DNA from 2 places in the Rheinheimera muenzenbergensis genome. Region 2 is predicted to be linked to the other one. Evidence: predicted binding sites of a transcription regulator. Region 2 holds the regulator's gene; the other holds the start of a gene.
What was found. Region 2 encodes LexA, which represses DNA repair genes until DNA is damaged. Its sites were predicted from a motif close to TACTGTNNATATNNACAGTA; they were not measured.
Positions count from the first base shown of each region.

Region 1: the regulator LexA is predicted to act here: its motif matches at 7,459-7,478, upstream of umuD (translesion error-prone DNA polymerase V autoproteolytic subunit).

Region 1 is NZ_JALAAR010000003.1:166,181-181,192, forward strand. Features, by position in the region: gene MN202_RS04760 (restriction endonuclease) at 1-187, opposite strand, end outside; gene MN202_RS04765 (NYN domain-containing protein) at 197-931, opposite strand; gene MN202_RS04770 (hypothetical protein) at 1,013-1,324, opposite strand; gene MN202_RS04775 (helix-turn-helix transcriptional regulator) at 1,630-2,499, shown strand; gene MN202_RS04780 (hypothetical protein) at 2,609-2,887, shown strand; gene MN202_RS04785 (hypothetical protein) at 2,894-3,166, opposite strand; gene MN202_RS04790 (hypothetical protein) at 3,305-3,589, opposite strand; gene MN202_RS04795 (hypothetical protein) at 3,641-4,933, opposite strand; gene MN202_RS04800 (helix-turn-helix domain-containing protein) at 5,093-5,347, shown strand; gene MN202_RS04805 (hypothetical protein) at 5,460-5,771, opposite strand; gene MN202_RS04810 (AHH domain-containing protein) at 6,197-6,802, shown strand; gene MN202_RS04815 (hypothetical protein) at 6,795-7,370, shown strand; gene umuD (translesion error-prone DNA polymerase V autoproteolytic subunit) at 7,490-7,921, shown strand; gene umuC (translesion error-prone DNA polymerase V subunit UmuC) at 7,918-9,195, shown strand; gene MN202_RS04830 (hypothetical protein) at 9,662-10,954, shown strand; gene MN202_RS04835 (hypothetical protein) at 11,361-12,725, shown strand; gene MN202_RS04840 (hypothetical protein) at 12,718-13,146, shown strand; gene MN202_RS04845 (SOS response-associated peptidase family protein) at 13,281-13,973, shown strand; gene MN202_RS04850 (hypothetical protein) at 14,714-15,012, opposite strand, start outside.
Region 2 is NZ_JALAAR010000006.1:149,531-164,542, forward strand. Features, by position in the region: gene MN202_RS09115 (M14 metallopeptidase family protein) at 1-2,185, opposite strand, end outside; gene nfuA (Fe-S biogenesis protein NfuA) at 2,311-2,889, shown strand; gene MN202_RS09125 (polysaccharide deacetylase family protein) at 2,974-3,996, shown strand; gene MN202_RS09130 (SCO family protein) at 3,983-4,624, opposite strand; gene cyoE (heme o synthase) at 4,614-5,525, opposite strand; gene MN202_RS09140 (COX15/CtaA family protein) at 5,522-6,517, opposite strand; gene MN202_RS09145 (hypothetical protein) at 6,514-7,026, opposite strand; gene MN202_RS09150 (SURF1 family protein) at 7,019-7,750, opposite strand; gene MN202_RS09155 (DUF2909 domain-containing protein) at 7,777-7,986, shown strand; gene MN202_RS09160 (cytochrome c oxidase subunit 3) at 7,990-8,868, opposite strand; gene MN202_RS09165 (cytochrome c oxidase assembly protein) at 8,870-9,430, opposite strand; gene ctaD (cytochrome c oxidase subunit I) at 9,440-11,029, opposite strand; gene coxB (cytochrome c oxidase subunit II) at 11,032-12,174, opposite strand; gene lexA (transcriptional repressor LexA) at 12,481-13,107, opposite strand; gene plsB (glycerol-3-phosphate 1-O-acyltransferase PlsB) at 13,245-15,012, shown strand, end outside.

The sequences.
Region 1 (15,012 bases), on a different contig from region 2:
CAAAATAGTAGGTCAATGACCCGGTTACATGGGCCATCGGCTTTTTAGGATCAATTACCGGCATTACCGCCAGGCTATCCAGATAGATATAGAGCCCTATAGCTATTGATATGCTAAGCCACCATGGAAGGAGGCTAGCGATGCCATATAGATCTTCAATAAAACTGGATTTTCGACGTCTGCTCATTTATCTACCTTACTTCGCGATAATAACTTTTGCAGATTGTTTGCTGCGTTTTTTATCCCTTACCCAAAGCACTGAGCCATTGGTTTTTCTCATTTCAAACAAGTCAATTGCCATAAACAAATCACTGAGTTTTTTAAAGCCATAATTGCGCTGATCAAAAGAAGCATGGTTGGAAATATGTGAGCCGATAGGACCAAGCATTGCCCAGCCTTCTTCCTCCTCCACCGCTTCTATAGCCTGGCGCAGAAGATTGATAAGCTTGGTATCACTCTTGATATTGCTGGTGGCTTTTTGCACCGGCACTGACAAGGCTTCTGGCTCATCTAGATAGAGAAAACGCGAACAACTGTTTACAAAGGCCAAAGGAGCTTTGCGCTCGCCAAAACCGATAACAAATTTGCCATCAGCTAAGGCCCTTGTAACTAAAGGGGTGAAATCACAATCAGACGATACCAGGCAGATAACATCAACGTTTTTGGTATACAGCACATCCATCACATCAATAACCAATGCCATATCGGTGGCGTTTTTACCCTTGGTTAAATCAAATTGCTGGATAGGCTGAATAGCGAAATCGTGCAGAATATCTTCCCAAGGTTTTAGCTTGGCACTTTTCCAGTTACCGTAAGCCTTGCGGATATTGACCACGCCATAACGGGCTAACTCAGATAACACCTTATCCATTTTATTCGCAGGCGCATTGTCAGCATCGATAAAAACGGCGATTTTTTCCTTATCTTTCAATTTCGTTATCCTTAACTGCACACAGCATTTGTTCCGACTCTAGAGCAGCAAGATTTTCTTTGCAACTTCTAATAACAAGCATTAGCGCAGCCGGTTAAACGCTGGTTCGTCAAAGTAATCATAATCACCCAGCTTTAACGCCTGTTGGCGGCGGGTTTGCTCTTTGGGCTTACGCTCGGCAATGCTGACGCCGAACACGTCCTGGTGTACCTGCTCCATCAGTTGCTGTACTTCTGCACGGCTGCAAAGCGCTAATAATTCACCGGCGTGGATAAAACCCTGAGTGCGCAGGCGTAGATCTGTATTGTCTTTATCCGCCTTGCTGGCCTGAAAGATATCGCTAAATTGCTGCTTTGAGTTGATGAAAAACAGCTCGCGCTGGGCGTAGTTCATTTACTCTCCTTATTTTGCTTGAGGTGGCATCCCTGCCCGGTTAATCCCTGTTACATCCTGTCGATGCGTCCTGCATCTGCTCCTGGTCTACTGTAACTGTCATCAACAGTGACATGTCATCTGTGTGCTGTAATATTAGGGCGTTTCGAAATTGACGCCATACTGTGCAGGTATTCAGTGTATGGTTTTCAGGCATATCGATTAGCTTTTATCCGCATTGGCATTTTGAAACATCGCAAAATGACATAAATTGCCAGCTAGGAATGTATCTACTGCGACACAGATAATTAACGGGTAATAACACTATGGAAGTAACCAATACTGGCTGGCCGATACGCTGGGAGCTATTAATGCGCTACCGGCTGATTGAGATAGTGGCGCTATGGGAAGGCCGCTTAACCACTAACCATTTATGCAACAGCTTTGGCATTGCCCGCCAGCAGGCATCGAAAGACATAAATGCTTATTTGCGAGATGTTGCACCGGGTAATTTGGTGTATGACAGTAAACTTAAAGGCTATAAGCCTAGTGACACCTTTACGCCGAAAGTCACCAGCGGCCTGGCGGATGAATACCTGCATGCCCTTGCCAGCAGCAAAGACTTTGCCCACACCTTTAGCCAGCTGGATTTAGGCTTTGCCCACACCGAAATGCTAAGCCCGCCTCTGCGCCAGGTAAACCCGGATATTTTACGTGCCCTGGTGCAAGCCGCACGCGACGGCAAAAAAATTGATATGGGCTATGTATCGCTAACCAGCCCGGATGAAGAAAGCCGCATTATTGCGCCGCATACCCTGGTATGCACCCACCTGCGCTGGCATGTGCGTGCCTATTGCGAGAAGAACCGCGACTTTCGGGATTTTGTGCTAAGCCGCTTTCGCGGTATTAATGAGATTGAAGGCGATGCCTCTATGCGCCGCGGGGACGATACGCGCTGGAATAGCATGGTGAATATTATTCTGGTGCCTGACTCACGCTTAACTGATTACCAAAAAGCCATTATTGCCGAAGACTACAATATGCAAGATGGCAAACGGGTGATACCGGTGCGCTCAGCTTTAGTGCCTTATGCCGTGCAAGCGCTAAACCTGGATTTGGCCAAAATAGAAGCCCGCCCGGAGGCGCAGCAAATTATGGTGGCGAATTTAGAAGAAGTGCGCAGCCATGCGTTTTAATGGGAATATGTAACATTAAGATACAGGTTAATTTTTACCCGGCGCGTTAAGGCTTTTCAAAAATTGGCCGACAACCTAAGCTCAGGCAATGCAAATAGGAGCCATCGCCATGAGCCAACACACAACGCCAAACGTGACTGAGCAGCAAACCCAAGAACTGCGTTACCTGCACAAAGTAATGCAGGCTATTCAGATTTTAGGCGAGCAGCAAAGCCTGAATGTTGTCGCCTACGGCAAAATATGGCGCTACGGCGATTTACTTAAAACCGCCGTACGCTATGCCGAACTTGCCGAGTTGCATGGCTATGATACCAGCGCCTTTAAGCACTGGTTTCAAAAAGACATGGCCGTATTTGCTCAATACGGCGTGGCACTGCGGGTTAGCTAAGCCATTTTAGCCAAGCCCCGCTATTTCCTCTGCGGTGTAGTATTCATCCGGCAGGTAAACATGATTTAGCATGGCAACCACGCCACTGACAAAGTTTTCATCTTTGGTCATTTTCATTAGCTTTGCGCCAATACGCTGAATACGGATCTCTGTTATCTGCTCAGCAAAAAGGTCAAGTTGCGTCGCGCCATAGGCCTCTTCACTGAGGTTAAATTCCTTATCAATAACAAGCTGTGCCACTTCAAGCTGCGATATTAAAGTTTTGGTTACTGAATTCATTTACTGCTCCTAGATATTTTTGGAATTCAGAAATAGATGCGCTCAGGCCCAGCGAACTTTTCGCGGTTTGTAGCAAATAAAAATGAAAAACCCCGGTTTTTATGCCGGGGCCTTTCGAGGACAACCTTTTAAATTTTGCTATCTGTTTAGGTAGCGCCTGATATACCAGCAGGCTGCTACAGGTGCATACACCAGTGGATAAACCAGCGCATTCACGACATCATGGCCACGCCGCGCGGCATGAATGTTATAAGCGACATAGCCAATCATGCCACAGGTATCAATAACACTGATTAAAAACAGCAAATATATCGCCCGCTCTTTATCAGGTTCGTGCATCACTATATTAACCAGTGGGCTAAACATGGCTACTACGACTAAAGCGCCTAACAACTCACAACTGCGTGACTTTAACCTGCCCATGACCATCCCCTTCACCGGTAAACTACCAACCTCTCTATTGTCGGGCTGCAATTAATATACTTGGCCAGGTAAATCCTGAATTTTGACGCTGTTTGTTTTATACAGCGTATTTTCCAAATTGGTATCGACTACTTTGTATTTCATCGCCAGCCCTACATCGATAGACCGCGCCAAATGGGATTTTTTAACATTGGCTAAGCTCGTCATTTGAAAATTTGAATATTTAGCCAAGCTAAGGCTACGGTTTACCCCTTTGGGAGGAAGTTGGACATTGAGATTAGACAGAGTTTCTATGTCTCGACCAATGTACAGCGACAAGCTATCGATCGTTAAAAATGAATTTGTAAGATTGGTAAGCGTTATCCTGCCGGTCATCTCTGACACTGCAGAGATATGTGCGTTAGAAGCGTTCAACATAGGTGTATAACGGTATCGACTCGCGCTATCAATGGTATACAGAACTGGCTGCATGGTTAGCTCATCTGCAGTACCCCAGCGTTGATCACAACCCGAGCTGGTATGCTTAAATCCATGAATAGAGTGACAAATCAACGACCATCTACCCTCTGCATACTCGGTGTTTGCTGCCTCTTGTAGTTTCGCGGTTAAGTCGCTCGCTGATCCCCATCTAAAATCTGTTCTGACCTTATCTCCTACCGGGGAGCTAGGGTGTATATACACTTCAGGCTTGCCTTGATAAAGCTGGCTGTTATCTTTTACTACCAGCGCTTTTTCCAACTTAGCGTTTAAATCGCGCCACTTATTATCATATGCTGTCTTTTTCTCAGCAAACGTCTGCTTTGATTGCTGATAAATACTGTTGAACTGAGAAATCAATTGCTCGCGCGGTTGAGCAGTTAGCGCTTCAGTCAGTGCCTTGGAGAATAATTCATTGTCAAAAGAGCTGTAACGGTAAGAATTTGCTTGAGTACCAAAGGATAACACTGTTACTAATACCGATATGGTGTTTTGTGCCATCGCTTCGCCACCATAACTACTGGTTCGGAATGACGACAATACCTTGTCATGACACAACTCCTTCTTTTCCTGCTTCTCTGGGCCTATATTGTATATTTCATCCCGACAGCCCACTTTACCGGTGTGCAGGTTATGAGAAAGCGAATTCAGGTTAACTGAGTTTTTAAACTCGACGAATGAAAACTCACTGAAGTAGTACTTTCCTTCAGGTGTAAGGTCAAGCTTTGCATACACTGGTAAGTCAGACTTTATTTCCGTTACTACAGGCTTGTTGCCACCGTCCACAGCCTGATTGCTGGCACAACCTGTCACAAAAAAGACGGCAGCCAGTGCGGTTAAGCCAAAACGTTTATTAAAACAATCCATTAAAAATCTCCAACACTTCTCATTACTTGCCTGAATCTACTTCAGGACGTTTTTATTTAACCCATGCCACAACACGAATGTCCCCGGCTTTGGGAAGGGGTAATTCTACTCATTTGGTTCCTTTTTGGAACATTTTTATATGCAGATTACTGTGCGCTCATGAAAACAATCCATGACCCCAGATATCAAAGTGCCATCAAATGGTTAGCTGCTGCCCGCAAGCAGCAAGGCCTGACGGTGCGACAATTCGCCGAATTGATGGGGCACAGTCATTCCTGGGTGGTTAAAGTTGAGAAATGCGACATCTCGCTGGATGTGCTTGAATTTATCAACTATTGCAAAGCCCTGAAGTTAGATCCCGTCGAGGGCTACCGTCTTATGCTTCCCGCGCAAAGTACTCCCGCTAATTCCTAAGCTGCTTTTTCTTGGTGCTTTTGCGCACCAGTATTATCAGCCCAACCGTTAACAGTAAGATCGGAATTAACCACAAATACTCATTCATCTGTCTATCCTCTGCTATGAGCGGCTACCAACTATCAAAGCCAGAACCTGTGCTATAAGAATCATCGAAGGAACTTGAAGAGCTGCTGTCGAACATATCCACTGTTGAACAACTGCTGTGATCGTCAAGGCCGGTGAATATGACGTCACAACTAATAGGGGTACTGTTATCGGTGCCATAAGGGTTGCCCTCTGAATCAAGGCCACCGATACCACCAACCATCAGCAATCCGCTTGCCGGGTTAACTTCAAGCTGCTCAGACACTGAATCCGTCACAGATTCAAACCGGACAGAGCCGTCATCGAACAGCCCGCTAAACCAACTATAAAAACTCATAACTTTTTCCTTATCGTTTAAATGCCAAAATTCAGCCCGGCTTGTCAGCAGTGTTTAGCGCTACCAAGCTGAAGCATTTTCCCGAACTTAATTATTTTCGATCGAATAGCAAGCAGATTTTCTGATTACATTTAGGCGGGTAATTGGGACTGGACTTTTCGCACTGGCAAAGGAGGCTGCTTGACAGAAAACAGGTTTATGTTTGCAGCACTGGACTCTGCACATACCCTGATTTAACGATATGCGGAGTAAATTTTGCTTCTGACATAACTGAATCAGTTTAAAAATTTTTAAACCCGCCAACCATATTATTACTACCTATAAAACCCTCCATTGTTAATAAAAACCAAAAAAGCAGCAATTATATTTACATTTAATTCTCATAAGATAAACTTGAACGAACCTTTCTGCATGGAGCACACTGCATGAAAAATGCGACTGAGCCGGTTTATCTCTCTGTCAGTGATATGGCTGAAGATTTTACTAATGTCACGGGTAACAAACAGTATGGCCAGGCCGCTGCTATGGCCTACGCTATTTACTATCGGGATACGGTTATCGACACCGTCCGCTACCAGCGCGGTACTATTGATCAAAAGACGTTAGAACTAAGTCGCCATATTCGTTGGACGCATGCCCGCAAACACAATGAAAAGTTGTCAAATAACATGCTGGCCGCAGGTCGTGAACGCCAAAAAAACATGTCAGCACACCATATTGTTGCTTGGGATCACCCCCGCGCTGCTAAGTCACGAATTAGGCTGGCCGCGTATGCCATTGATATAGATAACGAGTGTAACGGGGTATTCCTGCCGCGCTTTCACCGGCATTGCCCACATGAGTACTTGCCGAATGCGCAATCGCATTCTAAAACGCATACCGACACCTATTTTCTGAATGTGGAGTTTTTACTGGAGGCCACCGTTGCGGAAGGCATGGGCCGCAATGCTATTATCTCTACCCTGCGTGACGTTGCAGAGGAACTGGAGGACGGCGAGTTCCCGCTGAATAGGAGAATAACTGATGTCTGAGGTAATAACTGACACAAAAGTTTTCGGTGTTTTCGCAGACGTCGAACAATATGCCATGCTGCAAGAAACAGCATTAGAGCTGATCATGCAGATTGACGAGCCAGTTGGGCTATATGGCAAGCCGTTAGCCGATAACTGGACACCAATGGAAGTTACCTGGTTTTACAACCCCGACGAGCGGCTAAAACCACAGCCTGACATTGCTGCATTTGGTGCAATAGCGTTTGCCGCATCGGCGGAAACCTGTGAAAAATTGCGTCCATTTATAAATGGCTACGTTGAATTTTTGCCGATAAATGTGGATGGTTGGCGCTGGTATATTATTCATGTTCTGGCCAGAGAAGATATCTTTAACGAGGCTCAGTCACAGCGCAAGTTGCGCCGCGACGGCACTCCGATGCGTATGTTTAAAAAACTGGTGCTGGATGGTGACAGAGTCTCAGACGGCGTACTATTTCGCGTTCAAGGTTTAAGCCTGGGAATTTACAGTACTAACCTGCCAACTAGCTTTATGACTGTAGTACGCAAACTCGGCCTTAGCGGCCTGACATTTCAGGATATCAACTGATAACGCTTTTTATCCTGCAAAGCCGTTAGTATTTGTCAGCGCTGAAAATGTTAACGGCCTGAAATTGTCAATTTCGCAAAGCTTGATATACTGTATATATATACATATACGAGGTGAGTATGTCAGCAGTATTTATCGGCAATGCCGATTCGTGGCCTAAGCGCCCTATCCCATTCTATGCAGACCCTGTGAAAGCCGGGTTTCCGTCTCCGGCGCAAGACTATGTTGAGCGCACGCTGGATTTAAACGAGCTGTGTATACGTCACCCCAACGCCACCTTTTTCGTTCGGGTAGAAGGCGATTCGATGATAGACGCCGGTATTTATGATGGCGATGTATTGGTTGTAGACCGGTCATTAGATGCCGAGCATGGCGATATCGTAGTAGCAGCAGTAGGTAACGAGTTTACGGTTAAAGAGCTTTGCACCCGGCCTTCACTTTGTTTATTACCCCGCAACCCAGTCTATAAACCAATTCGTCCGCGCAATGGTGAGGAGCTGAACATCTTTGGCGTGGTGACCAACGTTATCCGGCAAATGAAGCGCAAATGACTAACCCTGTTTTTGCCCTGGTCGACTGCAATAACTTTTACGCCAGCTGTGAAAAACTGTTCCGGCCAGATTTAGCCGATAAACCGGTAGTAGTGTTATCCAATAACGACGGCTGCATTATCGCCCGCTCGAAAGAAGCGAAAAAGCTGGGCATTAAAATGGGCCTGCCGGTATTTCAGGTGCGTGATTTATTACAAAAACACCAGATAGTGGCGTTTTCATCAAACTATGCGCTGTATGCAGATATGTCGCAGCGGGTGATGAGCACGCTGGAAAGCCTGGCACCTCGGGTAGAGGTGTACTCCATTGACGAAGCCTTTTTGGATTTAACCGGTGTTGCCTGCAGCCAGGGGCTAACCGAGTTTGGTCTTGAAGTTAGGCGCACAGTGCAAAAGCATATTGGTATTGCGGTATGTGTTGGCATAGCGCCAAGCAAAACCCTCGCGAAACTAGCAAATCATGCCGCCAAAACCTGGCCTAAAACTGGCGGCGTGGTTGATTTAACCCGCAAAGAGCGGCAGCGCAAGTTACTTAGCTTGCTGCCGGTTGGTGAGGTTTGGGGTATTGGCGGTAAGCTGACTAAACGCCTGGAGCAACTGGGTATTACCACTGCACTGCAACTGGCCGATGCCGACCCTAAGTTTATCCGCCAACACTTTTCCGTGGTGGTCGAACGCACAGTGCGTGAGCTTAACGGCGAGAGTTGCATCGCGCTGGAAGATGTTGCTCCCACCAAAAAGCAAATTATCAGCAGCCGCGCCTTTGGCGAGCGCATTACCGACAAACAGCAAATGCGTGAGGCTATTAGCGAGTACATCAGCCGGGCCTGTAAAAAGCTGCGCCAGGAGCAACAACAGGCCAAACATCTTACGGTATTTTTACGTACCAGCCCATTTAGCGATAAAGATGCACCCTACTCTGCCAGTAAAAGCCTTGAACTAGATAGCCCCAGCAGCGACACCCGCGTGTTTCTGGCCAACGCTATGCGACTGCTCGATAGTCTCTGGGTAAATGGCTACCGCTACGCCAAAGCCGGGGTAATGCTGGCCGACTTTTACGACCCCGGCATGTATCAACCAGGCCTGTTTGATGAACCGTTAGTTGTAAAAGAGTCAGACCAAAAGCTGATGCAGCTGATGGATACCCTGAACAACAAGCACGGCAAAACCCTATGGTTCGCCAGCCAGGGCTCCGAACAAGAATGGGGTATGAAACGGGAAATGCTGTCCCCAGCATATACGACGAATTGGCAGGAGCTTCCTGTGGCAAAGTAAAGTCCGGTTTGAGCGCAGGCTGTGTAAAAACGCGTTTTTTGCAGAATTCCGATCATGAAATCGCCGAAAAAAACCGCCACCACATCGCACCTGCGGCGCTGGACATGCAGCAAGTTGCTCGCCTGCGTGACGGACGCTAGATGTCTGGAACTCCTAAAAAGCTACAAGGATTTACATTTTACGTTCATAGGCTTTACAGAATTTAAAAGTGCACTAGCATTGTATATTATTTAACCAAATACTTAATCCGATGCTCAAAAAAAATCATGGATGGTTCTTGCAAGCTAGGGCTTTTAACAGTCTTTTTGGTTTCATTCACGAAAACAACCTATGCAGCATGCTCGTTTGTCGAATCGACCAGTGTAAAGAAAATGTTGTGTCGTTACGATCGATACGAGGTTCCGGTCCTAAAATCCCGGTGAGCGGAGCGTTAGGCATTTTATCAACAAACACAGTGGAGGTAAAAATGGGCTGGAACCCGATAAAAGACATCAAGAAGGCGGCCAAGAATGTTGCCAAAGCGGTAGAAAAAGGCGCGAAAGACGTCGGTAAAACAGCGGAAAAAGCCGCTCAAGATGCGGGGAAAACCGCAGAGAAGGCAGCGCAGGACACTGGGAAAGCAGTTGAGAAAGCTGCGCAGGACACTGGAAAAACAGTTGAGAAAGCTGCGCAGGATACTGGAAAAACAGTTGAGAAAGCTGCGCAGGATACTGGAAAAACAGTTGAGAAAGCTGCGCAGGATACTGGGAAAACTATAGAAAAGGCGTTTCAAGATACCGGTAACGAACTACACAGGGCTGGTATAAACACTGCTGATGCAGCTGTAGCCGTAGGTAATTTTGCTGAAAATCAAGCAAGATCTATGGCTCAAACTCTGACCGACGCGGAAAAAAGAATACTTGAGGGAAAAATTGTCGACGCCATATGGCACATGGCAACTGATTCGACTAGATATACGGAAGAGAATTTTGGAACCGCAATTAGCGAATCTTCACTTTTGAATAATGTGGCTACCGCAGCAGCTTCCATTTATGGCGGGCCAATTGGTGCTGCCGCTTATGCAGCTTGGTACACGTACAAACAAACAGGAGACCTTGAATTAGCACTCAAATCAGGGGTTATCGCAGGAGCAACAGCGAAGAGTCTCAGTATGGTGAATGGGTTGCCCAGCAACACTACGGATCAGTTCACGAAGAAAGTGCTTGCGTCGGCCAGTATAGGTGCAGCAGCTGTCGCCGCGAGCGGAGGGGAAGAAAAAGACATCATTGAGGGCTTTGTAAAAGGAGCAGCGCTGACCGCAGCCAGAGAACACTATAAAAATATGACTGCGGAGGAGATCGAGGGCAGAGCCCCAACTAAAAGAGCAATTCCGAAGCCTAAGCTTGACCCTAGCATAGAGCACGAATACACGATTCTTAGAGATGAAAGTGGTCAGCCCATCTTGGATTCCACGGGGAAGTTCCATCAAATCGACATAAGGTCGTTACCCCGAGACGCATCACATGTGGGCCTAGCAACCACGAATCGAGATGCCGGTTTTTTCTCAGAAACATCTACACCTATGCAAACATTAGCTAAACTGCCGTACATGAACGATATGGCCTATTTCCATGACCAGTGGGCAGCCGTTGCTAAAATGGAAGGGGTGATGGTTCAGGCAACCATCGTTCCGGCAATCATACTTACCGTCTCCGGAACCGATACGCCTCTAATAAATCAAACAACTGAGGAAATAGAGGAAGATGCTACGGCTAAGTAAAAATGAATATCAAGCGAAGGGATCGGACAGCTAAAGCAGCCCGATGCTTTGAGCGTTAACCCTAGGAGACTCAAAAATCGTTGCGGAAGACGCAATCACTAGAATTATCGTTGCCGTTGAGGTGGGTACGGCTCTCAACCTGACGATTTTTAAAATTGGTGAATATTACAGCGAACGTTCATCGGCAGAAGCTAAGAAAAGAGAAGACCGAATATTAAGCGAGGTACAAAAAATAAACCCTAGCTACACGGTTGATCATTACGCTGACTTCTGAGAGCGCACATTTATGAAACTAACAATAAAATCTAGCCGACGCAGAAAAGCGAGTGGCTGATTTAGGCGTTAGGGTAAGAACAGGTAATAAAACAAGCAATCAAGCTATAGCAATGATAAGAAGGTCATTCCAATGGTTAATATCAGATATCAGTATATTTACTTGACTTTTTTTGCTTTATTGATTTACTCAGGAAAGGTGTACTCTTATAACAATACCACTGAACGTATAGAACTTCCATTCAACACTGTTGGTAACAATTTAACTCATACGTTTGACGTTAAAAATGGTTATCTACACTACATAGAATTACTAGAATTTACAGAGTATTCCAGATTAGAGGTTAAATTCAGGTTTAATAATTTTGATGGAGATGCTCTCGCTGAAGGGCGTCCCGGACTTAGGATCTTTCTTAGAAATAGTAATAATTTAATGGAAGTATTGAGTGAAGGGGTGACCGTAAAATTTTCTACAGCCACTGAATTGTTTGATGTACCCCCTGGAACGTACAGACTTTACATTCTATTATCCTATCATCAGGAATGCTCTTTATGTTCTTCTTATTCATCTTTATGGGATGAGCTTCCAGAATCAATGAACGTAAGCATGGATATATCTTTTAAGAAAAATGAAATGATTGACCATAACACTTGGGTAAATGATTTTTCTAGCTGGCTAGGTTATGTTGGTCTCTCTCGATACTTCTCAGTTAGTAACGTGGAAATGAATAACAACACCTCTAGCCATGTGAATGTATTGGAGACTGCTAGTGATACCCCCCGTATTTCAATAGAGTTTAACACTAACTTAGGGAATAGAGTAATTGACAGTGCAGAATATTATGGAATTATAGATCGCGATCAATTAGAAGCAATTGAATATCAATTTATGAAAGATTCAGGCTTGGATCTTTGGTGGCGAATGGCAACTAAAATTAGCCTGCTATCAGGAATAAAGCGAGATAAAATTGATATTAGTTTTCCATTATATTGTGCATCAGGACTTTTTAGAGAAGTAAGCCCAGGAAAGGTGAGTGCTATTGGCAGCTATTGCAAAATGATTTCTGGTTCAAGAGTTGTGGAGTCTTTTAATTTGCGTGGTGCATCTCAGGGGAAAAATCTTATTTTACAGGAAAACCCTGATAGATTTCCTGATGTTGTGCATGCTGTACTCTTTGATATTGCCGAGAAAACTGGTGGAAAAATAGAATATTTGGTTCAATCTAATGACTATATTGAGGCAGAGTTGTTTGGGTCAAAAGGAGCAGTAATAGCTAATGGAGAGCAATGGGAAAGAGTGCAAATTTCAACAAACCTTGTATCTAGAAAAAATGACAGAATTGTTAGAATTTTTGTAGATGGGATGACTGCTTCTGGCATGGGGGCTTCTCCGCCACCTAAATCAAGATTTACTGAATCTATGGAACCAGTACATTCAGAATCACTAAATAATTTTTTAAAAAAAATATTGAACGAAATTGTGAATTACCATGACTGAAAATAAATTAAGAGAAACTGCAGGTATTTTAATAATTGTTCTGCATTTTGGAATGCTTTCTGCTCTTTCGTTACTTTGGGCGAAAGGTGGTTTTTCCTTCAACGAATTTACTACGACTTTTGCAATACTAACACCATTGCTTGCAGCGTATGTTGCAACTATTATTGCGTATTTCTCAAAGAAACGATTTCAAAACACTGATCGATCAAAAAAGGTAACTGTTATTTTTGTTTTTATTAGCCTAGGTCTTCCTACGCTATTTTCACTGGTTATGTGCCTTATAATGCTACTTTTTGCGAAAGGAGTATTGTTTGCTGACTTTGAGCAGTTTAAGGCAACATTCGCTATCACTGAAGCCATATTCGCTGGCTATGTGGCAACGACAACAAACACATTATTCAAGCCATCATCACCACCCTAACGCCTAAAAACTGACTTTGATGCCTGCACGATGAAATGCCTGTATTTGGCACAAAACAGAAGTGACAGATACGCTCCCAAATGCGCTAAATAGCTCATACTAGTAGCACCTAAGTACAAATTAGAAATCAACTTATGTGCGGCAGACTTAACGTTATCGACGATCCCGGCGTAAGAGAGCTGTGTGAGGGGCTGCAGATCCAGTTGTTCCCTAATCGCCAAATTTTTAGCCGGTTTATCCGAGCCACTAATGAGTTGAGTATTGTCCGGCAGAAAGACGGCATTCGCCGAATGGACAACGCTATTTGGTGGCTGCTGTTAGAGCCTGCAGATACCGGATTTAAACCGTCTAAATACACGTCGTTTAACACCCGCTACGATAAGCTAAATTTTAAAGGCTCTGCAGGCTACCAGGCGTACCGCCACAGCCGCTGTGTTATACCGGCCAAAGGTTTTGGCGAAACAGAGTTTGTGAACAACAAGCCGCTGCATTACCATGACCTGATAGCAAAAGACGGTGCTATTTTGCTGGGTGGCCTGTGCAGGGAATGGGTGAACAAAACTACCGGCGAGACAGCTCTTTCCTGTTCAGTAATTACCTTACCACCACACCCTAAGCTCATGCACATACACACCAAAGCATCACCGTTACTGTTGCCCATAGACTTAACACTTGTAAACCGCTGGCTAGACGAGAGCATTACTGACACGGATGAATTTACACCGCTACTGCAACCACATATTCCGTATGACTTAACTGCGCAGCAGATAGATAAACCCAGCACCTATCAACCGGTATCAGATCCGACGTCGATTAAACATGACTGAGGCTCCAAATGACAACGAACTAATCAATTAGTGCTGGTTTTCGGCGCTTTGATAAGTATGATTACTTAAAAACGGAGGTGCATTAGCATGAGTGTGGGTCTTTATTTGCTACTTACGGCTGTTGGCGTTGTTATCTCTGGTTTACTGAGTTATCTCTTTATTGTAAGGCCCAGACTTAACAAACTCTATTCGTCATCAAACTCAGACAGCAATCGCTAACACGTCGAAAAATATCACCAAGCCCTCAAAATTTGCCTTCCCGGCGACTAACTAAGGGTAAGGGCATGATTGTTGTTCTTCATAAATACCCCCCATCTATCGCCAAAAGGCATTAGAAGGCCGTGCCTACGGCCGTTAATTCTGAGCGAGTAAGGTTTTGGGCAGAACCTTACGGGTAGCGCGTGGCATAACGTCTGCGCGTAATTGTACAAGTATGCTCCCCGATGGGACGCCGGGTCAGGTCATGACCGGTGAAAGGACTCGATAATGGCGCAAGGACGCGCCGTGACAACGCCAGCTTAATGCTGGCGTTGTTGCATCGATAATCATTAGACTCTCGTATTAGAGCTTGCCTGTTTTACAGGTCTACAGACTTAATCTGACAGGCTGCTATGAACGAAGCAGACCTTCGTTCACTAGGCCAATGGAATTAACTCAATAACCAAATGTAGACGCCAACCAGATTGCCTGGGTTTCGCACAAAAGAATGGTTATGATGTGTCAATTGAACTAGTAGCGATTCAGACTGAGTTACTTTTGCTATTTGAACAAAATTTTTTCCGCAAGCCAGATAGAGAATGTTCCACCTCATTCTTGTTGCTGATTCCAAGCATTGGAAGAATTGCAAGCAACATGTTCACTACCTTAATCTGGTCAGGAATACCTTTCTGACCAAAGGCATTCTTGATTTGTTCACCATACAGTGAAGGGTGAGTTAGTAAAAAGCGTTGGTGCTCCCATGTAAATTGCCATCTTCTATGCAACCAAGGCACTAAGCTTGCAGAAAACAATTTATAGTTCCCTGTTCTATCAGCAATAT
Region 2 (15,012 bases):
TGCGCTGCTTGCCGGCCAGCAGTTCCTTATCTTCATAACTCAGATTATCTGACGGGATCAAGCTGGTCATTTCATCACCCTGCCACACGCCAGCGCTTAATAAGCCGCTTTTTGCCAGCCAGGCTGCGCCGCGCTTGTGTCCCCACAATACACCACCGCGCTCTGCCCAGCTTTTCAGTGCGGCGGTCTCTGCGTCATGCCAACTGCTGTAATTACCATCAGGCAAAATAATATGGCTGTAGCGGCTCAGGTCCAGTTTAGTCAAACGGCCAGGCTCAGCCATTGACGGTGATACACCGGCTAAACGTTCCAGGTTATACCAGACTTCGCCGGCTTCTGTAGAACTGACACCAGGCCCGGCTATCAACAATACCTGCGGCAGATGCACCGGTGCAAACTGATGACTGCCCAAGTCACTGCCGCTGGCCGCCAGGCCGCTGTTTATGGCAAAAACCGGCAAATTAAAGCGCTGCTGCAGACGTTGTAAACGGCTAAACCAGTCGGCTTCAGTCTGCAATCCGGCAGCAATCAGCATAGCGCCACGCTGCAGGCTAACCTGGCCGTTTGCGGTCTGTGCCACAACATCGTTCATTGCAGCGCGCACAACCAGTTTCTCTTCTAATAACGCCTGTAATAGCAGCGGCGCCTGTTGATCTTGCCAGTTAAACGCGTAGGCATAGGCGCCTTTACTCAATTGCGCTGCCCTGACCGGCTGTGGCCAGCTATCCGTCAGTGCCGAGGCGGCCGGTTCGCGGTTTAACGGCGTAAAAGCAATGTTAAAGGCATAGGGTAAAGTCCAGGCCGACACGTCATAGAAAGTGTTGTCATTAAAATTTTTCTCGGTGCTGAACATCGCTTTTATCAGCCGGTACTGCGGCTGTTGCAGCGGCACATAGTAGCTGCTCGCCGCCGGATAACTGTTGTTGTCGTCCTGCCAGTCCCGATTTAACTGGTATACCTCAACATGGTGACGCTGCAATAAGTCCAATAACGCGGCTAACCGGCTGCTATCAGCACTCTCGGTCAGCATATAGCCTTTAACCCGGCTTGCTTTAGCCTGCTGTAAGGCGCTGCGATAAAACTCTTGCTGGTAACTTAATAATTCTGTCCGCTTCGCTACCGCTCCACGTATGGTGGATAAAGAAGCCGTCAGCTGATTTTGCACTGTTGCAGCAAAGCTAAGCGGGCCATTAATACTGTCTTGCAAATGACCACGACTGCTGGCCTGCTCAAACAAAATACCGACACTGCCCTGCACATCGGGATAGGTCGATCCTTTACCAACGTAAAAATCATCAAAGCTCTCTTTGGTGTAATACAGCTGGCCCTGTTGGTCAAACGCAACAGCATGAAACTGTGCAATAGCGCTGGTTAGTTCAAAGTTACGCTTGGGTGTCAGTGGATAATTACGGCTGGGAATGCCCGGTTGAAAAAAGTAACTGCTGTTAGTGCCCATCTCATGATAATCGCCAACTACATTCGGCAGCCATTGTTGGTACTGGGCGATACGGGCACGGCTTTCCGGGTGTTGTAACAGCAACCAATCACGGTTTAAATCAAACCAGTAATGATTGGGGCGGCCATTTGGCCAGGGTTCGTTGTGTTCCCGGTGCTGCTGATCGGCTACCGGTGCCGCACCTTTATGCATATTAGCCCAAAGCGCAAAACGATCATGGCCGTCCGGGTTTAATACCGGTTGCAGTAAAATAACGGCGTTATCCAGCCAGGTACGTACTTCGTCTGTGTTGGCAGCAGCAAGATACTGGGCAACCAGCAGGGCTGCATTAGCGCCACTGGGTTCGTTACCATGTACGCTATAACCCAACCAGATTATTACCGGCGCATCGGCAGCCCGCTCTTTGCCCTGCCGGGCTGCAGCCAGGTGTTGCTGGCGTATTTGCTCCAGTCTCTGTAAGTTCTGCTCGGACGAAATCACCAACTGCAGCAATGGCCGTTGCTCATGGCTGTAGCCGATGACCTCAAGCTGAGCGCGGCCGCTTTGTTGCGCCAGCAGTTCAAAATAGCGTTGGATCTGATCATGACGGGCATGCCATTGTCCAACATTGAAACCCAATACCTGTTGTGGCGTCGGCAGGGTTGAATTAGCCACTGCCGGCACATATTTAGTATCAGCAGTAAGGTGGTAGCTGGCTAACAGCAGTACCAGCGCAAGATATTTCTTCATTGTTATCGTTCCTCTTTGCTGCGGCTACGTTAGCCATAACTGGGGCAAAACTCAAGCAGGGCTGGCAAGGCAGCAGCGGGAAGAGTATCATAGCCATTAACCTAGTGATTTAGTCAGGTACTCTTATGATCAGCATTTCAGAACAGGCACAACAACACTTTGCCAAGCTGTTGGCAAAACAACCCACCGGCACCCACATTCGGGTGTTTGTGGTCAACCCAGGCACAGCGCAGGCTGAGTGTGGTGTATCTTATTGCCCACCCGATGCAGTTGAAGATACCGATTTAAAATTAAATTTCACCGGCTTTGATGCGGTAGTGGATCAGGAAAGCCAGCCGTTTTTAGTTGACGCAGAAATTGATTTTGTCACCGATCAGATGGGCTCACAGCTAACGTTAAAAGCGCCGAACGCCAAAGTACGTAAGGTGAATGACGACGCTTCTTTAATCGAGCGGGTGCAGTACGTTATCGACAGCGAAATTAATCCGCAACTGGCCAACCATGGTGGCCGGGTTAGTGTAATGGAGCTGACACCCGACGGAGTCGCAGTATTGCAATTTGGCGGTGGTTGCAACGGTTGCTCTCAGGTCGATTTAACGCTTAAAGAAGGTATCGAAAAAGAACTGCTAAACCGCTTTAGCGGTGAGTTGTCTGGCGTGCGTGATATCACTGAGCACCAGCGCGGCGAACATTCGTACTACTAAGTCTTGTGCGCTGACATCAGCTGCCTTTTCTGCCTGCCTGTGTTATAAAACGGCTTGTTTTTATTCACCGGCAGGCCGATATCAATGAAGTCGTTAATCCTTTTCTACTCTGTACTGCTTAGCCTGTTATTTCCGGCGCAGGCAGCGGTGATGTTGATTTATCATCATGTAGCCAGCGACACCCCCAGGTCTACCAGCGTTACCGCCGATGAACTGCGCGGTCATTTACAGTATTTAAAAGACAACGACTTTCAGGTGATAGGCCTGGATTTGTTAATTAAACAACTGCGCGAAGGGACTGCAGTGGCAGACAATGCCGTGGTGATTACCTTTGATGACAGCTATGAAAATAACTTCACTACCGCCCACCCTATTTTGCAGCAGTTTGGTTATCCTTATACCATCTTTATCAGCCCCGGCAGCATTGATAAAGGCGATGGCCCTTTACTGACCTGGCAGCAGATAAAACAGATGTCTGACGATGGCGTGCTGGTCGCCAACCATGCTATGTGGCACGAACATATGGCTGCGCCAGAAGCAAACGAAACGGAACAGCAATGGCTAACGCGGATGCGGCAAAGCATACTGGCAGCTGAAGATAAAATTGCACAGGTAACCGGCCAACGCCATCAATGGCTGGCCTATCCGTATGGCGAATACAGTACTGCGCTGGAACAACTGGTTAGCGAACTCGGTTTTATTGGTATTGGTCAGCACTCCGGTGCGGTGAGCAATAACAGCGTGCTAACCCGCTTGCCACGGTTTCCGGCAGCCGGCCGCTATGCAGATTTAAACGATCTGGCGCAAAAACTGCGTACTCTGGCATTTAATATTAGCGATTATCACGGCGTGGATCCGCTATTACAGGGTGTTAATCCGCCTCTGCTAACCCTGTCATTGCAGGTCACAGATTTTAGCCGCACCCAGTTGCAATGCTTTGCCGGGTCTGAAGTGCTTAAACCCGAGTGGCTTAACGACACCACCTTTAGGGTAAGCGCCGCTAAACCTTTAGCAAAGGGCCGCAGCCGTTATAACTGCACCGCACCTTCACTAAGCAAAAAAGGCTATTTTTACTGGTATTCGCAGCCCTGGCTTAACCAGCCTTAAGTTTGCGCAGTACCAGTGGGAAATCGGCCAGCATTTGCTCTGAGTCAAGTATCGGCAGTTTTCCAACTTCAAGTGGTGGCTTAAACATGGCGACCAGCTGGCCCTGCGGGTTAATCAGCACCACTGAAGCACTATGATCAACCAGATAGTCGGTATCGGTACTGCCACTAAGCGCATACATTAAGCCTAACTGGCGCACAAACGGAAACAGCTGGTCATGGCCGGCTGTCATACCTATTACCGCTGGTTGATTAAAGTAACTGACATACTCGTTTAGCTTTTCTGTTGTATCGCGCTTGGGATCAACCGAGATAAACCACACTTTTAGCGGTTCCGGCAGCTGTGTTGCCAGCTCTGGCTGCAAGCCGGCCAGTTTAGCCAGCGTTAACGGGCAAATATCCGGGCAGTAGGTGTAACCAACAAAGGCCAGTGTCCACTGGCCATACAAACGTTGCCGATTAACCATTTCGCCATGCTGATCAGTCAGTTGAAAGTCGGCTAGTACTCTGGGCTGCGGATACACCAGCGCCTGCTTAGGCTCAGCACTTAGCTGCGACCACTGATACAACATCACGCCGCCAGCCAATGCCGCCAGCACTAAGAACAAATAAGCCAGATTACGAAACATAGATTGGCGCTACCTTAAAATAATGATCTACCAGCAGAAGCAGAAATAATACCATCAGATGCACTATAGAAAACTTAAAGGTTGCCATGGCTGAGCTGTTATCGCTTTGCAGCTTGAGTTTCCAGGCATATTGCATAAAGCGTAAGTTAAGTACGGCACTGCCCAGCAGATAAATAGCACCGGTCATGCCGACCAGATATGGCATCAGGCACACCAGAAACAGTATTACGGTGTACAGGCAAATGACGCTTTTGGTAAATTCAATACCATGCGTTACCGGCAGCATTGGCATATTGACTTTGGCGTAGTCATCGCGGCGGTGTATTGCCAACGCCCAGAAATGCGGTGGCGTCCAGGTAAAAATAATCATCACTAACAACAGCGCGTGGCCATGGATATCGCCCGTCATGGCGGTCCAACCTAATAAAGGTGGCATAGCGCCAGCCAGGCCACCGATGACAATATTTTGTGGTGTGGCACGCTTTAAAAACATGGTGTATACCACTGCATATCCAAACAAACTGGCCAGCGTCAGCCAGGCCGTTAAGGCATTGACCAGCGCATAAAGAATCACAAAGCCGGTAACCGCCAGTGCCACGGCAAAGCTGGCAGCCTGCAATGGGCTGATACGCCCTTTTGCCACCGGCCGGCTATAGGTGCGCGCCATTTGTGCATCTATCCGCTGATCGACCACATGATTAACCGCCGCCGCGGCTGCCGATAACAAGCCAATACCGGCAGTCGCGGCAAATAACTTCAGCAAATCCGGTAAACCCGGTTGCGCCAGCATCATGCCAACCCAGGCCGTTAGCACCAACAATGCCACGACTTTAGGCTTGGTCAGCTCCAGATAATCACGGCCGCTGGCAGACATAGCTTTGGCTTTAGTCACTGTACTCATACGGCCTCCCTGCTACGGCCACTGCGCAGCTGCATATAGATAATAACCAATAACATCAGCAAGTTGGCAGCAACAAAGTTATGCGCTACCGCATTGGCCAGCGGTAAGTGCAGGGCGACATTTAACACCCCTAAGGTAAATTGCGTCAGTAACAGCGTGGCCGCTGCAACCGCCAGCTTGCGTAACCGGCTGTCGGTCGCTTTGCGCCATAACTGCCACAAAAACAGCGCCAACACTACCAAGGTCAGCGCTGCGCCCAGACGATGGAACACATGTACGGTTTGCCGCGCTTCGGCAGACATCACACCATATTCATAGTCAGCATGGCCCAAGTGCAAATCAAAGGCTTCACTGATATTCAGCCGTGCCAGCCAACCCGCTTCACATACCGGCAATTCAATACAAGCCAGCGCGGCATAGTTGGCGGCGGTCCAGCCTCCCAGCGCTATTTGCACCACTAATACCGCTATTGCCAACAGTGCCAGCGGCTTTAACGATAGCGGCTGGGGCTGCGCTACCCGATGCTGCGGATGTAAGCGCAACCAATAAACTGCCAGTAAACTCAGTAAGCTAAAGCCACCGAGTAAATGCCCCATGACCACTAATGGCAGCAAATTCAGCGTGACTGTCCACATGCCTAACGCGGCCTGAAATACCACCAGTGCCAGCAACACAGATGGCAGTATCTTGCTGTTATGGCGGCGAAACAAGGCAATGAAAAACATCGCTGCAATTAGCAAGCCCAGACTGCCGGCAAAGTAGCGGTGGATCATCTCGTTCCAGGCTTTGTGTGGCTCCAGCGGCCGCTCGGGAAAGGCTTGCAGTGCTGCCGCAACATGATGCTCTTGCTGTGGCACCTTAAAAAAGCCGTAGCAGCCAGGCCAGTCCGGACAGCCTAAACCGGCATCAGTCAACCGGGTGTAAGCACCGAGTAAGATCACACCCATAGTAAGGAAAATAGCGATAGTCGCCAGCCACTGTTGTGTTTTCATACGCTGGTCCGGTCGTAGTTAAGTAATTTTAGTAAATCCTGACGGATGGCTTTGGCTGTGGTAGCCATATCAGCCTCAGCGGCCGGCATCGGATAGCTGAGTAACACCAGCCCCTGCTGATCGATCAGTAATATCTTATCGTGTAAGTCTGCCGGTACTTCATGTAATGCCGGCAGCTGCATAAAAGATGAAAAGCCACTGGCCATCGCGCCGCTGCTGATAAACACCGGTTGCACCTGTGTTTGCTTACGGCCCAGGCCGACATAGAGCTGCTGCACAGTATGCAAGGCTCCGAGACACAACTTGCTGCACTCCGCCGCCGGCATCACGCCAATACGCCAATGCGCTTTTTCCGCCGTCGCTTCGAGCAGAAACAGCTCGGTTTTTTGCCACTCGCCCTGGCTTGATACCCCCCGGTTAAACCAGCCAAATTCCAACACCAGCTTGGCTGCCAGTAAAGGTAGCGCGCAGCACAGCACAAATAACCACAGAAATTTCTTCTTATTCATATTTTGCTTTTCCCTGATGACTGGCTGCCAGTGCAACACCCAGTACAGCAATACCAAGTAAAAACCACTGTAGTGCATAACCGCGATGTTTTTCCGGCGATAACACTACCGGCTGATAATGTGGCCTGAAGTCAGTGCCGCTATGTTGATATAACAGCGCCGGAAACAATGACAGCGCGCTTTGCTCAGATAGTTGGGCATAGTTCACTTGCTGAATGCGCATCGGCCACTGCCCGCTGTCTTCCGCGTTTTGCCCCAGTAGCAGTAAACCATCAACTTTAGTGCGTAACAAACCATCCAAGGCAAACTGCGCAGGTATCCTTACCTCAGGCAAGCTGTCACGCCGCTGTGGTGCCGCCAGCCAACCTAAGTTAACCAGCAACGGCTGGGTTAAACCGTCCGCCTGCACCGGAACTATAACGTCATAGCCTACCTGCCCCTGCACAATCTGGTTATCCAACAGCCAGATGTAAGGTGCCAACCAGTACGCCTGACCTTGTAGCGGCGCGGCATCAATATCGGTCGCCGCGAGTAATGCCAGTTGCGCGGGTTGCAGGGCACCTGCCTGCTGCAATTGTGCAAGCCGGGCTAATTGTGCGCTCTTGGCGTCAGCGCGGTTTAGCTGCCACCAGGACAAGTTGATTAATATGGCAAAAGCAGTCAAAGTTAGCAGTAGCCACAGTTTATTCAGCGCAAAAACCTGCTGTGCCAGCTTAATGCGCATCAATCAAACTCCGGAGCCTGTTGCAGATGTTGCTTAAACTTATTGTCATCGCACTACTACTTTTTATTATTTTTAATTTGTTCCGTGCCGGGCTGGTGATGGTCAGGCAACCGCAGCCTGGTGTAAAAATGTCGCGCTATCTTGGCCGGCGAGTGTTGTTTTCCGCCCTGGTATTAGTGTTGATCTTTATCGCTCAGGCACTGGGGCTCATTGAACCGAACCCCAGACCTTACTAACTATTAGATGACATAGACAAACACATACAGACACAGCCAGACTACATCAACAAAGTGCCAGTACCAGGCTGCAGCCTGAAACGCGAAGTGTTTTTCCGGCGTAAAGTGGCCTTTTAACACGCGGAGAAACACAAACAGCAAAATTATCGCTCCCAGTGTTACGTGCATGCCGTGAAAGCCGGTTAGCAGGAAAAAGGTATTGCCATAAAAACCCGACGCCAGCGTTAAACCCAGATCACGGTATGCGTGAATATACTCATACACCTGTAAACTCAGGAACGTAGCACCCAACAGCAAGGTGATCAGTAACATCAGTTTTAACTGGCCGCGTTTTTGTTGTTCCAGCCCGGTGTGGGCAAAGTGCAGCGTAATAGACGAGATGACCAGTATAGCCGTGTTGATCAGCGGCAAACCGGTGGCTGGCATGGCCTGAGTCTCAATACCACCCGGTGTTTTTAACAAGGGCCACATGGCTTCAAAGCTTGGCCAGAGTATTTCAAACGTCATGGCGTTGTTACTGCCACCGCTGAGCCAATCCAGCGCTATTACCCGACCGTAGAACAAGGCACCGAAGAACGCCATAAAAAACATCACTTCAGACAGGATAAACCAGCTCATACCCTGTCGGAACGAGCGATCCATTTGCGCGCTGTACAAACCACTCATCGATTCATCTATGACATTTTTAAACCAGCCAAACAACATCACGATCAACACCACAAAGCCGGCCGCCAGCATATAGCCACCGAAACCCGGTTGTTGCTTGGTTACTTCATTAACAAAAGTGCCTGCACCAAAAGCAATTAGAAACAGCGCCACGGCACCGACTATCGGCCATGGGCTCTGGGCGGGAACATAGTATTTTTCATAGGTTTTATTCATGTTATTCCCCAAGTTGGGATGGCTCTGCACTGTCGCCGGTCCAAGCGCTGGTTACGTCATATAAGGTGTACGACAGCGTGATGGTACTAAACTGGCTCGGCAGTGCCGGATCCACATAAAACTGTAACGGCATCAGCATGTTTTTACCGCCCGCCAACTGCTGCTGGGTAAAGCAAAAACACTCTATTTTGTGAAAGTATAATGCGGCCTGACCGGGTGATACCGACGGCACAGCCTGACCTATAATCATGCGGCTGGTCGGGTTTTCTGCCAGGTAATTCATAATATGAATTTCACCCGGGTGCACTGTCATGCGGGTCACTTCCGGTTTAAACAGCCAGGGCATTTGCTTGTTCGGCCGGGCGATAAATTCAATCACCACCTGACGGCTAAGATCAATTTGTGCCGCCTCGGCCGTGGCTGCGGTAGCCGCGGTTTTACCGTTTAATCCGGTCAGATCACAAAACACGTCATACAGCGGCACCAAAGCAAAACCAAAGCCAAACATAGCCAGAGCAGTAACGGCCAGTTTAAAAGTTAGTGGCTTATGCTTCAGTGCCATAACGTGCTCCTACTTAATCACCGGCGGTGTGTCAAAAGTATGGTAAGGCGCCGGTGAAGCGACTTGCCACTCCAGGCCTTCTGCACCTTCCCACACCTGCGCTGTCGCCTTCTCGCCGCCACGGGCACATTTCACCAGTACCCAGACGAATATAAGTTGCGAGGCGCCGAATAAAAAGCCACCAATGCTGATAAAGGCATTAAAGTCGGCAAATTGCAGCGCGTAATCCGGGATCCGGCGTGGCATACCCGCCAGCCCGACAAAGTGCATCGGGAAGAACAACAAGTTAACCGAAATCAGCGAACACCAGAAATGCCACTGGCCGAGCGTTTCATCGTACATATGGCCGGTCCATTTTGGCAGCCAGTAATATACTGCGGCAATAATGGAGAACACTGCACCGGTTACCAGCACATAGTGGAAATGCGCCACCACGAAGTAGGTATCGTGATACTGGAAGTCTGCCGGCGTAATAGCCAGCATAAGCCCGGAGAAACCGCCGATGGTAAATAGCACGATAAACGCCAGCGCAAACATCATTGGCACTTCAAAGGTCATAGCACCGCGCCACATCGTCGCTACCCAGTTAAACACTTTTACCCCGGTTGGCACGGCTATAAGCATGGTGCAGTACATAAAGAACAAGGCCCCGGCCACCGGCATACCAGTAGTAAACATGTGGTGCGCCCACACCAAAAATGACAGCAGCGCGATACTGGACGTGGCATATACCATAGAGGCATAGCCAAATAACGGTTTACGGGCAAAGGTTGGCACTATCGCCGACACTATGCCAAACGCTGGCAGTATCATGATGTACACTTCAGGGTGACCAAAAAACCAGAAAATATGCTGAAACAGCACCGGGTCGCCGCCACCGGCAGCATCAAAAAAGCTGGTACCAAAGTACTTGTCGGTCAATACCATGGTAACGACACCTGCCAACACCGGCATCACCATAATTAGCAAAAACGCTGTAATTAACCAGGTCCAGACGAACAACGGCATTTTCATCCAGGTCATGCCTGGTGCACGCAGGTTGAAAATGGTCACGATGACGTTAATCGCGCCCATTATCGACGATATACCCATAATGTGCACAGAAAACACAAACAAAGCAGTGCTGTCGCCACTGTATGTTGTTGATAGTGGCGCATAAAATGTCCAACCAAAGCTGGGGCCACCGCCAGGCATAAACAGCGACATCAGCAGGATTAAAAACGCGAATGGCAGGATCCAGAAGCTCCAGTTGTTCATTCGTGGCAATGCCATATCCGGCGCGCCAATCATCATCGGGATCATCCAGTTGGCTAAACCGGTAAAGGCCGGCATAACCGCACCAAATACCATGATCAGACCATGCACTGTGGTCATCTGGTTGAAGAAGTTGGGTTCAACAAATTGCATACCAGGCTGAAACAATTCTGCCCGGATCACCATGGCCATTGCGCCGCCGATAAAAAACATTACCAGCGCAAACACCAGATACATAGTACCGATGTCTTTATGGTTGGTGGTGTACAGCCAGCGCTTTATACCGCTGGGCTTATGGTCATGATGCTCGTGATCATGTTCATGATCGTTAACTACTGCACTCATCCTTATTCCCCTTTACCTTGCGCTGCTGCATGCACATCTGCGGCCTGCACCAGTTCTCCGGTATTGTTACCCCAGGCGTTGCGCTCGTAAGTAATTACCGCCGCCAGCTCTTTTAAACTCAGCTGTTTGCCATAGGCCTGCATGGCTGTTCCGGCTTTGCCGTTTAGCACGACGTCGATATGGCCAGCTTTATCATGTAGTGCCAGGGCACTGCCTTTTAACGCCGGGAAAATGCCCGCCAGACCTTCACCATTGGGCTGATGGCAGGCCGCGCAATGGGCGATGTAAGTGCGCTCACCCACCGCCATTAGCTCATCCATGCTCATGTTCATCGCCAGCAGTTCCTGCTCTTCGGCTTTCGCTTTGGCTATACGTTGTTGCTCAGCGTTAAGCCAGGCGTCATATTCTGCCGGGGTTTTAGCTACCACAACTATCGGCATAAAAGCATGGTCCTTACCGCACAGCTCAGCGCACTGGCCACGGTAAACACCGGGCTGATCTACTTTGGTCCAGGATTCATTGATAAAACCGGGGTTAGCGTCTTTTTTCACCGCAAAGGCCGGTACCCACCAGGAGTGGATAACGTCATCGGATGTCATCAGAAAGCGCACTTTTTTGCCGGTCGGGATCACCAAAGGCCGGTCAACTTCCAGCAGGTAGTTTTCGCCTTTGGTAAACTTGTTGTTTATTTGCTCTTTTTGCGTTGCCAGTAACGAGTAAAACTCAACGTCCTGATTAAGATATTTGTAATGCCATTTCCACTGTGAGCCGGTAACCAGCACAGTGACATCAGCCTCTGTCGTATCTTCCATAGCAATCAGGGTTTTGGTGGCCGGAATGGCCATAATAATCAGTATTACTACCGGTATTGCGGTCCAGAGTATTTCTACCCTGGTACTTTCATGAAATTGGGCTGGCTGCACTCCGCGCGCTTTCCGGTGTCGAACTATGGACCAAAACATGATCCCAAACACCACTGCACCAATTACACAACAGATCCAGAAAATCGTCATATGCAGCTGGTAAACCTGCTGACTGATTTCCGTTACGCCCTGAGTCATATTCAGGGGCATATCCGTTGCATTAGCTGTTGCAGCTAAAAGCAGGGTTGGCAGCGACCAACGAAGACAACGCGTTTTCGTCACTGGACTTCTCCTCTGTCATTTTGCAAAGCAAACTGCAGAAACTAAGCGCACAGTACTACACGGTTCTTACTCACCCACACCGAACCTATGTCTGAAGTTTCATCAGTTTATTATTGTTATTGTAAGTGTTGGCTTCGAGGCTAGCGCTGAAGCCAGAACTGACTCTGTTGTTATTATTTAATCAGTTTCAGCCTAAGAATTATCCAAATCCGGCTCAGTGTAAACCCCTAAATAGCAAAAGCGCCGGCAAACCTCAGTGGTCATACCAGCGCTTTTTAACAATTAACTTATTGAGCTTAGTACAAATTATAACCAGCTTCCGTTGCGAATCACGCCTACAGCCAAGCCTTCAATCGCAAAATGCTGGGCGCGCAAGTCAACTTTAATCACATTAAAATCTTTATTTTCGCTTTGCAGCAGCACGGTATTACCATCGCGCTGGAAGCGCTTAACAGTAACATCGTCATCTACCCGTGCTACTACTACCTGCCCGGGCTGGGCCTGGCTGGTTTTATGCACTGCCAGCAAATCGCCGTCCAGTATGCCAATATCCTGCATACTCATGCCCTGAACCCGCAGCAAAAAATCGGCATGCGGTTTAAACAGGTTAGCGTCTACTTTATAGTGGTCCTGTACGTGCTCTGCTGCCAATATTGGCTGGCCCGCGGCAACCTTGCCAATTAACGGCAAACCGGCCTCTTCTTCGCTATCATTTTGGGCATTGTCCATCAGGCGGATACCACGTGACGTACCCGGCATCATTTCAATAACCCCTTTTTTTGCCAGGGCTTTTAAATGCTCTTCTGCAGCATTAGCCGATTTAAAGCCAAGCTGCTGGGCAATTTCTGCCCGGGTTGGCGGCATACCGGTATCTTGCTGGTAGTCTTTAATTAATTGCAGAATCTCGGCCTGCCGTGGCGTTAAAGGTCTCATAGTGCTGTTTACCTGTACAGTGAATACTGTGAGTATATACAGGTGAACTATAATTGCAAGTTTCTGTCGTGGCGAACATTTTTCCACACCCGCGCCTCATGTTATGCTTAGCAACTTTGAATCTTGGAAGGACAACGATGTTCCGGTCGGTAAAATTGTTTGCAGCCCTGTTAAAATGGCCAATGTGGCCGCTGCTGAAGTACAAAGTCGTTCCTGAGCAGCCGATAGCCGAATTGGCACTGGATCAATCCAGGCCACTGTTTTATATCTGCACAACCGAATCGGCCGCTGATCTGACGGCGATACGACGTATATGTGCAGCCCTACATCTGCCCGATCCCGCCGACAGCGTCACGTTAAATGGCAGCACGCACCCACGCACTTTGTTTCTGGAAAAGCCGCATACTCTATTGTTTAAACGCGGTAAAACCCTGGCTCTGGAACAAGGGCAAGCGCTGTTACATGCACATTTGAGCGACCCGACACTGAATGCCCAGCTGGTACCGGTTGCGCTGCTGTGGGGCCGGGCGCCGGGCAAAGAAAACAGCATTAAATGGCTGCTGGGCGAAGCCCATGCACCAAACTGGCTGGCAAAGTTACTGATCGTATTAATTTCCGGGCGCCACACGCTGGTGCGTTTTAGTAAGGCGGTTTCCTTACAACAAATGGCGGCACAGTTCGGTGCCGATCAGGATACCGCACATAAGCTGCTGCGTATGTCCCGCTTTCATTTTTACCGGCAACGCCTGGCGGCCACCGGGCCGAAACTGGTTAACCGCGCCCAGCTATTCAATGCTCTGTTAGCGGCACCGGCACTGAAAAAAGCCATTGATGATGAAGCGCGCAGCAAAAAAATCAGTACCAGTGCAGCACGGGCCGAAGCGCGTAAGTTGCTACTGGAAATTGCCGCCGACTACCGGGCTTCTACCTTAAGGGTTGGCGATCGCGTGCTGCGCTGGCTCTGGCATAAGCTTTACACCGGTATCAATGTAAACAATGCCGACATGCTGCGCGATCTGGCGCAAAAAGGGCATGAAATCGTCTATGTGCCTTGCCATCGCAGCCATATGGATTATTTGTTGCTGAGCTATGTTATTTATCAGCAAGGCCTGGTGCCACCGCATATTGCAGCCGGTATTAATCTTAATTTCTGGCCGGCCGGGCCGATATTCCGCCGTGGCGGCGCCTTTTTTATCCGCCGTAGCTTTAGCGGCAACAAGCTGTATTCGGCAGTGTTTCGCGAATACCTGTGCCAGCTATTTGCTAAGGGTTATTCGATAAAATACTACTCGGAAGGTGGCCGCAGCCGCACTGGCCGTTTACTGCAACCGAAAACCGGTATGCTGGCGATGACTCTGCAATCCATGTTGCGTGGTATAGAACGGCCGGTAACGCTGGTGCCGGTTTACTTAGGCTATGAACACGTAATGGAAGTGAGCACTTACCTGCGTGAGTTAAAAGGCTCCGGTAAACAAAAGGAATCGGTTTGGGGCGTATTAAAAGCCATCCGCAATCTGCGCGATTATGGCTATGGTTATGTTAATTTTGGCCAGCCGTTAACCCTGAACAGCTATCTGAACCAGCAGGTACCGGACTGGAAACAGGATATAGACACACTGGAAGTGCAAAAACCACAGTGGCTAAACCCAGTGGTGGCCGATCTGGCCCAGCAGATGATGCAGCGCATTAACCAGGCCGCAGCGCTAAACAGTATCAACCTTATTGCGCTATGCCTGTTGGCGACTGACAAGCATGTGTTAACCCGGGCCGAGCTGGCACAGCAAATTAGCTTCTACCTGCAGCTACAACGGGCAGTACCCTATACTGACCAGATCACCCTACCGGCAGAAAACGCCGAGCAACTTATTGATCATGCTTTGAAATTACAAAAGGTTAGCCAACATA